Regions from separate parts of the Streptomyces sp. NPDC102283 genome, predicted to be linked through region 1. Evidence: riboswitches for the same ligand, from Rfam matches in the RefSeq annotation. Region 1 holds a riboswitch; each other region holds the start of a gene.
What was found. A riboswitch is a leader RNA that binds a small molecule or an ion and turns the genes downstream of it on or off. The one in region 1 is predicted to bind thiamine pyrophosphate.

Region 2: another riboswitch for thiamine pyrophosphate. It lies ahead of ACIRJT_RS28095 (thiamine ABC transporter substrate binding subunit); the one in region 1 lies ahead of thiO (glycine oxidase ThiO).
Region 3: another riboswitch for thiamine pyrophosphate. It lies ahead of thiC (phosphomethylpyrimidine synthase ThiC); the one in region 1 lies ahead of thiO (glycine oxidase ThiO).

What each region holds. Positions count from the first base shown of each region.
Region 1 is NZ_JBIWLQ010000003.1:316,620-320,134, forward strand. It holds gene ACIRJT_RS08215 (thiazole synthase) at 1-353, opposite strand, end outside; gene thiS (sulfur carrier protein ThiS) at 356-595, opposite strand; gene thiO (glycine oxidase ThiO) at 592-1,773, opposite strand; TPP riboswitch at 1,771-1,883, opposite strand; gene ACIRJT_RS08230 (hypothetical protein) at 1,936-2,277, shown strand; gene ACIRJT_RS08235 (NAD(P)/FAD-dependent oxidoreductase) at 2,355-3,515, shown strand, end outside.
Region 2 is NZ_JBIWLQ010000016.1:107,049-110,563, forward strand. It holds gene ACIRJT_RS28090 (ABC transporter permease) at 1-742, opposite strand, end outside; gene ACIRJT_RS28095 (thiamine ABC transporter substrate binding subunit) at 823-1,917, opposite strand; TPP riboswitch at 1,999-2,115, opposite strand; gene rlmN (23S rRNA (adenine(2503)-C(2))-methyltransferase RlmN) at 2,178-3,284, opposite strand; gene ACIRJT_RS28105 (phosphatidate cytidylyltransferase) at 3,394-3,515, opposite strand, start outside.
Region 3 is NZ_JBIWLQ010000007.1:38,577-42,091, reverse strand. It holds gene ACIRJT_RS15580 (YybH family protein) at 1-424, shown strand, start outside; gene thiC (phosphomethylpyrimidine synthase ThiC) at 593-2,434, opposite strand; TPP riboswitch at 2,427-2,560, opposite strand; gene ACIRJT_RS15570 (YibE/F family protein) at 2,631-3,515, shown strand, end outside.

The DNA.
Region 1 (3,515 bases):
GCGTCCAGCAGCTCGATCGGATCGGGCAGGAGGGTCCGCTCGTCGGCGACCACCTCCAGCTTCACCCAGTCGGTGCCGAGCGCCTCCCGGGCCAGCCGGGCGGTCAGCACCGCCTCGCCCGCGGTGAAGCAGCCGGCGGTGTTCGGCAGGACCTGGATGGAGAGCCGCTCCAGCACCGAGAGCACCGAACCATGCACGGTCGGGTCCAGCCGGCGCATCGCGACCGTGGTCAGCTCGGTGCCGGAGGCGATCAGCGAGCGCTCCAGCACCTCCAGGCTCGGGGCCCCGCCGGTGCCCATGATCAGGCGGGAGCCGTAGGTGGCGGGCCCCAGCGTGAAGACGTCGTCCGACATGGTCAGCCTCCCTGTACGGCGGTCAGGACCTCGACGCGGTCGCCCTCGCCGAGCGTGGTCGCGGCCCACCGGCCGCGCGGGACGACGCTCTCGTTGACGGCGGCGGCGACCCCGGAGCGGGCCGGGGTCAGCGTGGCGACGAGGGCGTCCAGGTCCGTCCCGGCGGGAACGGCGCGGACTTCGCCGTTCACCGAGACGGAGACGGTGGCGGCGGATTCCGGTACGGCGGGCTGCTGGGTCATACGGGCTGCTCCTGGAGTACGGGGGCGGCGGGTGCGAAACGCCCGGGGGCGAAGGGGCGGGCCGTCTCGGGCAGCTCGCCGGTGGTCAGGAGGTCGGCCATCGCGTCCCCGGTGACGGGCGTCAGCAGGACGCCGTTGCGGTGGTGGCCGGTGGCGAGCAGCAGACCGGGCAGGGCGGTCGGGCCGAGCAGCGGGGCGTTGTCGGGCGAGGCGGGACGCAGGCCGGCCCGGGTCTCGGTGAGCGGCAGCTCGGTGATGCCCGGCACCAGCTCGTGGGCGTCGCGCAGCAGCTCGTACACCCCGCCGGCGGTGACCGTGGTGTCCCAGCCCATCTCCTCGCTGGTCGCGCCGACGACCAGCTCGCCGTTCTCGCGCGGCACGAGGTAGAGGTGGCCGCCCCGGACCACGGCGCGCACGGTGCGGCTGAGGAAGGGGGCGTACGCCCGGGGCACGGTGAGCCGGAGCACCTGGCCCTTGACCGGGCGGACCGGCGGCACGAGCTCCGGCGGGAGCCCGGCGAGCCGGCCGCTGAGACTGCCCGCGGCGAGCACGACCTGATCGGCCGCGAACTCCGTGCCGTCGCCGAGCAGCGCCCCGGCGGCCCGGCCCCCGGCGACGGTGAGCCGCTCGGCGGTCGTCCGGCGGAACACGACCCCGGCCCGTTCGCACGCGGTCAACAGCGCCGCGGCGAGGCGGCGGGGATCCACCTGGTGGTCGCCGTCGACCCGGAGGCCGCCCCGGACGCCCGGGGCCAGCATCGGCTCCAGGCGGCGGCACTCACGGCCGCTCAGCCAGACCGACTCCAGGCCCGAACGCTCCTGGAGGGCGTGCAGTTCGCGCAGATGCGCCCGGTCGTCGGAGTCCAGCGCGACGGCGAGCGTGCCGCAGGTCCGGAAGCCGGTGCCCAGGCCGCTCGCCTCCTCCAGCTCGGCGACGAAGGAGGGATAGCGGGCGGCGGAGGCGAGGTTGAGCCCGAGCAGCATCTGCTCGCCGTAGTGCAGTTCGGTGACGGCGGCCAGCATGCCCGCCGCGACCCGGGCGGCGCCGCCGCCCGGGTCCGGGTCCGCGACCGTGACGCGCAGCCCCCGCTGGGCGGCCCGCCACGCCGTGACCAGGCCGATGATTCCGCCCCCGATGACGAGGACGTCGGATCCGGAGGTCTTCCCCGAGACGCGCATGAGTGTCCAGCCCCTCCCTTCGCCGGCATGACCCGGAGCAGGTTCGTACGGTCGGAGGCCGTCCAGCCTCCCTCTCAGCCCGGTGCGTCCGGGCTCCCGCGAGTGTTCTACCTTGGCCACCCTAAACCCCGCCGTCCCCCGGCCAGTAGAGGAGCAGCCACCATGGCCCGTTCGCTCGACGGACTCGTCCTGTCACCCGTCGCCGACCAGGCCCCGGGCCAGGTCGGCACCCGCACCCGCTTCACCTACCACGAGGTGGACGGCCGGATCTGGGCCGAGTACGCGGGCGGCGACGTGGTGCGCGGCCATCTCGTCGGCACCCGCGACGGGGACACGCTGGACTTCCGCTACGTGCAGCTCAAACAGGACGGAACGACCTCGTCCGGGCACTGCCTCTCCACGGTCGTCGACCTCGCCGACGGCCGGGTGCGGCTGGAGGAGCGGTGGGCCTGGGAGTCCCAGGAGGGCAGCGGCACCAGCGTGGTGGAACAGCTTCCTTCCTGAGCTCCTCCCCGAGGTCCCTGCCCCTCCATCCCCGCACCCCCCTGTCTGACGCTCCGTCAGTTGACTAAGGTGGACGGGTGAGCGAGCAGACGGAACAGCGGGCGGCACGGCAGGCACGGCACGTCGTGGTCGTCGGAGCGGGCATGGCGGGTGTGCAGAGCGCCGTGGCCCTGCGGGAGGCGGGCTTCACCGGGCCCGTCACCCTGATCGGCGCCGAACCCCACCAGCCCTACGACCGACCGCCGTTGTCCAAGGCCGTCCTGCTGGGCAAGGCCGAGGACTCCGCCTTCGACGTCGACTTCGAGGCGCTGGACATCACCCTGCGCCTCGGCCTGGCCGTCACCGCCCTGCGCGCCGCCGACCATGTGCTGGACACCGCCGACGGGCCGGTGTCCTACGACGCCCTGATCCTCGCGACCGGCGCGGAGCCGATGACCCTGCCCGGCGCCGAGGGCGTGCCCGGCGTCCACCTCCTGCGCACCCTCGACGACGCCGCCCGGCTGCGGCCCGTCCTGGACCGGCAGCACGACGTGGTCGTCGTCGGGGCGGGCTGGATCGGCGCGGAGTTCGCCACCGCCGCCCGCGCCGCGGGCTGCGCCGTCACCGTCGTCGAGGCCGCCGCCCGCCCGCTGGCGGGCACCCTGCCCGCCGAGGTGGCTGCCCCGATGGCCGCCTGGTACGCCGACAGCGGCGCCGAACTCCTCACCGGCGCCCGGGTCGACCGCGTCGAGGAGGGGACCGTCGTCCTCGCGGACGGCCGGGTCCTGCCCGCCGGGGCCGTCGTCGTCGGCATCGGCGCGCGCCCCGCCACCCGCTGGCTCGCCGGCTCCGGCGTCGCGCTCGGCCCGGACGGCTCGGTCACGGCCGACAGCGCGCTGCGCACCTCGCTGCCCGGCGTGTACGCGGTCGGGGACTGCGCCTCCTTCCCCTCCACCCGCTACGGGACACGCCTGCTGGTCCACCACTGGGACAACGCCCTCCAGGGCCCGCGCACCGCGGTCGCCGCGATCATGGCCGCCCGGAACGGGGGGCCGCTCCCCGTCCACGACCCCGTCCCGTACTTCTGGTCCGAGCAGTTCGGCCGCTTCGTGCAGTACGCCGGACACCACGCGGACGCCGACACCCTGGTGTGGCGCGGCGACGGGGCGGACGCCGCCTGGTCGGTGTGCTGGCTGCGCGACGGCGCGCTGGTGGCCGTGCTCGCCGTGGGCCGCCCGCGCGACCTCGCCCAGGGCCGC
Region 2 (3,515 bases), on a different contig from region 1:
CGGCGTGCACGGCGAGGATCGCGCCGACCGCGGCGAACTGCACCAGGGTCAGCACGGCCGCCGTCGGCAGGTCGAGGAGTTGCGCGGTCTGCCGGTAGACCTCCACCTCCAGGGTGGCGTACGCGGGTCCGCCGAGGATCTGCACGACGCCGAAGGAGGTGAAGGTGAAGAGGAAGACCATCAGCGCGGCGGCGGCGACGGCCGGGGCGAGCGCGGGCAGCGTCACCCGGCGGAAGGCGGCGAACCGTCCGGCCCCCAGCACCCGGGCGGCCTCCTCCTGCCGCGGGTCCAGCTGGGACCAGAGACCGCCCACCGTCCGCACGACCACCGCGTAGTTGAAGAAGACGTGGGCCAGCAGGATCGCCCACACGGTGGTGTCGAGGCGGACGCCCCACACCTCGTCGAGGAGCCCGCCGCGCCCGAGCAGCGCCAGGAACGCGGTGCCGACGACGACGGTGGGCAGCACGAAGGGCACGGTGACGACCGCCCGCAGCAGTTGCTTGCCGGGGAAGTCGAAGCGGGCGAAGACATACGCCCCGGGCAGGGCGATCAGCAGGGTGAGCGCGGTCGAGGCGAGGGCCTGCCAGGTGGTGAACCAGAGGACGTCGAGGATGTCCGGGCGGGCCAGCACCTCGCCGATCCGTCCGAACTGCCAGTCGCCCCCCGCCTTGAGCCCGCGGCCGACGATGGCGGTCACGGGATAGGCGAAGAACACCGCGAAGAACGCCACGGGCACGGCCATCAGGCCGAGCCGCCGCGCGGCCCCGCGCCGCCCGGCCCCGCGTCGGGTCCGGGCGGCCTCGGCGGTCTTGGCCCCGGGCTCTACTTCAGGACCAGCGACTGCCACGACTGGATCCACTGCTCACGGTTGGCGGTGATCTTCTCGGGTGCGACGGTGGGAGGCGTGTCGATCTTCTCGCCGAACTTCGTGAACAGCTCGGGGAGGGTCGCGTCCTTCACGACCGGGTTCACGAACATGTTCAGCGGCATGTCCTCCTGGAACGTCTTGCTGATCATGAAGTCCAGCAGCGCCTTGCCGCCCGCCTCGTTCTTCGCACCGGTCAGCAGCCCGGCGTACTCGGTCTGCCGGAAGCAGGTGCCGGTGGCGACCCCGGTGGGCGCCTCCTTCGGCTGCGGGTCGGCGTAGAGCACCTCGACGGGCGGGCTGGAGGCGTAGCTGACGACGAGCGGCCGGTCGGCGCCTGCCTTCTTGCCGCCCGCGGAGCCGGAGAACTCCTCGTTGTACGCCTGCTCCCAGCCGTCGACGACCTTGACGCCGTTGGCCTTCAGCTTCTTCCAGTACGCCTCGTAGCCGTCCTCTCCCTGGGCGGCGATGGTGCCGAGCAGGAAGCCGAGACCGGGCGAGGAACTCGCGGCGTTCTCGGTGACGAGGAGGTTCTTGTACGCGGGCTCGAGCAGGTCCTGGAAGGTCTTCGGCGGCGCGAGCTTCTTGTCGGCGAAGTACTTCTTGTCGTAGTTGACGCAGATGTCACCGGTGTCGACGGGCGTGACCCGCCTCTTCCCGTCCGTCTGCGTGTCCGCCGCGACCGTGTCCAGGCCCTTGGCCTCGTACGCGGTGAAGAGACCGTTGTCGAGGGCGCGGGAGAGCAGGGTGTTGTCGACGCCGAAGAAGACGTCGCCGCGCGGGGATCCCTTGGTGAGGATCTCCTGGTTGAGCGCGGCTCCGGCGTCGCCGCTCTTGAGGATCTCGACCTTGTAGCCGGTCTCCTTCGTGAACGCCTTCAGCACCTTGTCCGAGACGTTGAAGGAGTCGTGGCTCACCAGGGTCACGGTCTTGGAGCCGGGGCCCTTGGACTCCCCGGAGCCGGCGGAACCGCCGTCGCCGCAGCCCGCGAGCACGGTGACGCCGAGAGCGGCGGCGAGCGCGGTCGCCGCGTACTTCGTGGTGGTGTTCATGTGATTCCTCCTGGAGATGACCAGGAAGAGACGCGGCCCCGCCCGCTGTCCGGCGAACCGGAAGCGGGCAGGGCGCAACAGCTTGAGTAAGGTCCGAACTTCCTACCCGGAATGACCCGGGCGAGGTTCAGAGGGTCTGCGGCCAACCTGTCCTTGGTGCCGCACTCTCAGCGCTGTGGCGCTCCCCTGTCGGAATATGAAGTTGATTTCGAGCCCAGGCTACACCGGCGGATTTCGGCCGCCCGTCCGGGAGAGGCCGGCTAGCGCTCGGAGGCCGCCAGCTGACCGCAAGCCCCGTCGATCTCCTGACCGCGGGTGTCCCGGACGGTGACGGGCACGCCGTGGGCCGCGATGGCCTCGACGAACGCCTTCTCGTCCTCGGGCCGCGAGGCGGTCCACTTGGAGCCGGGCGTGGGGTTCAGCGGGATCAGGTTGACGTGCACCCGCTTGCCCTTGAGCAGTCGGCCGAGCCGGTCGCCACGCCAGGCCTGGTCGTTGATGTCCCGGATCAGGGCGTACTCGATGGAGATCCGGCGGCCGGACTTCTCGGCGTACTCCCAGGCGGCGTCCAGCACCTCGCGGACGTTCCACCGGGTGTTGACGGGGACCAGGGTGTCGCGCAGCTCGTCGTCCGGGGCGTGCAGCGAGACGGCGAGGCGGCACTTGAAGCCCTCGTCGGCGAAGCGCAGCATGGCCGGGACGAGGCCCACGGTGGAGACGGTGATCCCGCGCTGCGAGAGGCCGAGACCGTCCGGCTCCGGGTCGGTGAGACGGCGGATCGCGCCGACCACCCGGTTGTAGTTGGCGAGCGGCTCGCCCATGCCCATGAAGACGATGTTGGACAGCCGCGCGGGCCCGCCGGGCACCTCGCCGTCGCGCAGGGCGCGCATGCCGTCGACGATCTGGTGCACGATCTCGGCGGTCGACAGATTGCGGTCGAGGCCGGCCTGCCCGGTGGCGCAGAAGGGGCAGTTCATTCCGCAGCCGGCCTGCGAGGAGATGCACATCGTGACGCGGTCGGGATAGCGCATCAGGACGGACTCGACGAGCGTCCCGTCGTGCAGCTTCCACAGGGTCTTGCGCGTCGTGTCGTCATCGCAGCTGATGTGCCGCATCACGGACATCAGATCGGGGAACAGCGCCTCGGCGAGCTTCTCCCGCGATCCGGCCGGGATGTTCGTCCACTCCGCCGGGTCGTGCGCGTACCGCGCGAAGTAGTGCTGCGAGAGCTGCTGGGCGCGGAACGGCTTCTCACCGGTCGCGGCGACCGCTTCCTTGCGCTCGGCGGGCGTGAGGTCGGCGATGTGCCGCGGCGGCTTCTTGGATCCGCGGGGCGCGACGAAAGTGAGTTCTCCGGGCTTAGGCATGGTTCATCCAGTGTCGCAGACAGACGGGTGAGGGCCCGCCGCCCTGTGGACGACGGACCCTCACTCGCGAAACGTGCAGGTGGGACAGGGTAAGAGGGTGCCGAAGCGGTCAGCCGGAGCCGACGAACAGCACCAGCAGCAGCCAGACGACCGGCGCGGTCGGCAGGAGCGAGTCCAGCCGGTCCATGATGCCGCCGTGGCCGGGAAGCAGGGTGCCCATGTCCTTGATCC
Region 3 (3,515 bases), on a different contig from region 1:
AGGGGCGTTCAACACCTTCGACCCCGATTGCGTCGACCGGCTCTTCGAGGCCGACGCGCAGTTCGTGCCCCGGCCCGGCCACCCCACGGCCGGCCCCGACCGGCTGCCGGCCCACCGGAGTTTCCTCGCACTGCGCGTCCCGATCCGGGTGACTCCGCGCCACACCTACGTCTCAGGCGACCTGGCACTCCTGATCGTCGACTGGGTGGTGGAGGGCAGAGCCGCGCACGGCGACCAGGTCCGGATCACGGGCACGGCGACGGACGTCGCCCGCCGGGGACCGGACGGATACTGGCGCTACGTCATCGACAACCCGTTCGGCACGGCGGGCGCCCAGAGCCCGGCAGCCACGCCGGACGAGCCGCCGGAGCAGGCGGGCCCGCCGCACCAGACCCTCCACCGGTCGCCTCCGCCCACGGTGTGACGCCCTACGACGCGGTCGCCCGGATGATCCCGCCGGGCGAAAGCGTGACGGAGTGCAGCATCCACCTGGTGACGGGCGACGGCGACAAGCCGTTCGCGGTGGGCTTCGCGGAGGGGGGCCGGCCAGGACTGGTGACCTGGCGGGCCCCCCTCCGCCGAGGCGGCCGGGTCAGCCGGCCGACGTACCGCCCGCCTCCGCGATGGGCAGGTAGACCCGGTTGCCGGCGGCCGCGAACTCCTTCGACTTCTCGGCCATGCCCTCCTCGATCTCCTCCTGCGAACCACCGTGCTGACGCCGGATGTCCTGGGAGATCTTCATCGAGCAGAACTTCGGCCCGCACATCGAGCAGAAGTGCGCGGTCTTCGCCGGTTCGGCGGGCAGCGTCTCGTCATGGAACTCCCGCGCGGTGTCCGGGTCGAGCGCCAGATTGAACTGGTCCTCCCAGCGGAACTCGAACCGCGCGTCGGAGAGGGCGTCGTCCCACTCCTGCGCACCCGGGTGCCCCTTGGCCAGGTCGGCGGCGTGAGCGGCGATCTTGTAGGTGATGACGCCCGTCTTCACATCGTCCCGGTTCGGCAGCCCCAGGTGCTCCTTGGGCGTGACGTAGCAGAGCATCGCCGTGCCCCACCAGGCGATCATCGCGGCGCCGATGCCGGAGGTGATGTGGTCGTAGGCAGGCGCGACGTCCGTGGTCAGCGGGCCGAGCGTGTAGAACGGCGCCTCCTCGCAGATCTCCTGCTGGAGGTCGATATTCTCCTTGATCTTGTGCATCGGGACGTGTCCGGGGCCTTCGATCATCGTCTGGACGCCGAACCGCTTGGCGATCGTGTTCAGCTCGCCCAGCGTGCGCAGCTCGGCGAACTGCGCCTCGTCGTTGGCGTCCGCGATCGAGCCGGGGCGCAGTCCGTCACCCAGGGAGTAGGTGACGTCGTACGTCGCGAGGATCTCGCAGAGCTCCTCGAAGTGCTCGTAGAGGAACGACTCCTTGTGGTGGGCGAGACACCAGGCCGCCATGATCGAGCCACCGCGCGAGACGATGCCGGTCTTACGACGGGCCGTCAGCGGGACGTACGGCAGGCGCACACCGGCGTGCACCGTCATGTAGTCCACGCCCTGCTCGGCCTGCTCGATGACGGTGTCCTTGTAGATCTCCCAGGTCAGCTCCTCGGCCCGGCCGTCGACCTTCTCCAGGGCCTGGTAGAGCGGGACGGTGCCGATCGGCACGGGGGAGTTGCGCAGCACCCATTCACGGGTGGTGTGGATGTTGCGGCCGGTGGACAGGTCCATGACCGTGTCGGCGCCCCACTTCGTCGCCCAGGTCATCTTGTCCACCTCCTCCTCGATGGAGGAGGTGACGGCCGAGTTGCCGATGTTGGCGTTGACCTTCACCAGGAACCGCTTGCCGATGATCATCGGCTCGATCTCGGGGTGGTTGACGTTGGCCGGCAGCACCGCCCGACCCTGAGCGATCTCCTCACGGACGACCTCGGCCTCCACGTTCTCCCGGATCGCCACGTACTCCATCTCCGGGGTGGTCTCCCCCCGTCGGGCGTACGCGAGCTGGGTGACGGGGCGTCCGTCGCGGCTGCGGCGCGGCTGGCGCGGGCGGCCGGGGAAGACGGCGTCGAGGTTGCGCAGTCCGCCGCGCGGCGAGGTGTGCTTGAGCCCGTCGTCCTCGGGGCGGGCCGGGCGGCCCGCGTACTCCTCGGTGTCGCCGCGGGCGATGATCCAGTTCTCCCGCAGGGGCGCGAGGCCGCGGCGGACATCGGTGTCGACGGAGGGATCGGTGTACGGCCCGGACGTGTCGTACAGCGTCACGTCCTCGCCGTTGGTGAGGTGCACCTGTCGAACCGGCACCCGGAGGTCCGGGCGCGAGCCCTGGACGTACCCCTTGTGCCAGCCGATGGACTTCCCGGCCTCGTCGTTCCGCGTCCCGTCGCCCGGCGTCGTGCCGTTCGGCGTTCCGTCGTTCTGTTTCGAGGCAGGCGTGCGTGCGTCCGCTGTGGTCATGAGACCTACTCCCTACGCCGGCATTACCCGGTAACAGGTTCGGCGGTCGGCGCAGCGTTTCCCGTACGGATGTACGGCGATCAGCGCCCTCTCAGCCCGGTGCTCCGAGCTCCCGCGTGTGCAAAGGTGCCTCCACGCTAGCGTCCTTTCCGGCGAGCTGACCAGAGGGCCCTCCTGTTCTTGCGATGATCGCCCCGTGACCTCCCCCCAAAGCGACCCCGCACCCCAGCCGCCCCAGGGCCACAGCCACGGCCACACACACAGCCACGGGCCGGCCGCTCCGGTCTCCCGGCACCTGCGCAAGGTCATCGCCGCCGTACTGATCCCGTTCGCGACGGCGGTCGTCGTCGGCCTGATCGCGTTCTGGCCCGGCGGCGCGCCCGACCACGAGCGCACCGGCGTCGGATTCGACCGGCAGACCCAGGACGGCAAGGTCGTCCAGGTCGTCCAGGTCGACTGCGCGGACGTCAACGCCGCCCAGGTGCCCCCGACCGGCGACACCTCCACGCCCTCGGGCCGGGAGGCCGTCAATGAGCAGGAGGGGGAGTGCGCGAAGGCCACCGTCGAGGTGACCAGCGGCGACGACAAGGGCCGCGAGTTCGTCGAGGTGGTCCAGCCGGACGCGCCCCGACAGCTGAAGGAGGGTCAGGGCGTGGTCGTGGCGTACGCCCCCGACGCGCCGCGCGACCTCCAGTACTCCGTGACCGACGTGAACCGGAAGATCCCGATGGCGGTGCTGGCGGGGATCTTCGCGCTGGCCGTGGTCCTGGTGGGCAGGATGCGCGGGGTGATGGCCTTGGTGGCACTCGTCGTGTCATTCGCCGTGCTGACCCTGTTCATCCTGCCGGCGATCCTGCAGGGCTCGAACCCGCTGGTCGTGGCGGTGATCGGGGCCAGCGCGATCATGCTGGCGGCCCTCTATCTGTGCCACGGGGTGACGGCCCGTACGTCGGTCGCGGTCGTCGGCACGCTGATCTCGCTGCTGCTGATCGGGCTGCTGGGCTCCCTGTTCATCGGCTGGGCGAACCTCAGCGGCAACACCGACGACAACACCGGCCTCATCCACGGCCTCTACCCGGAC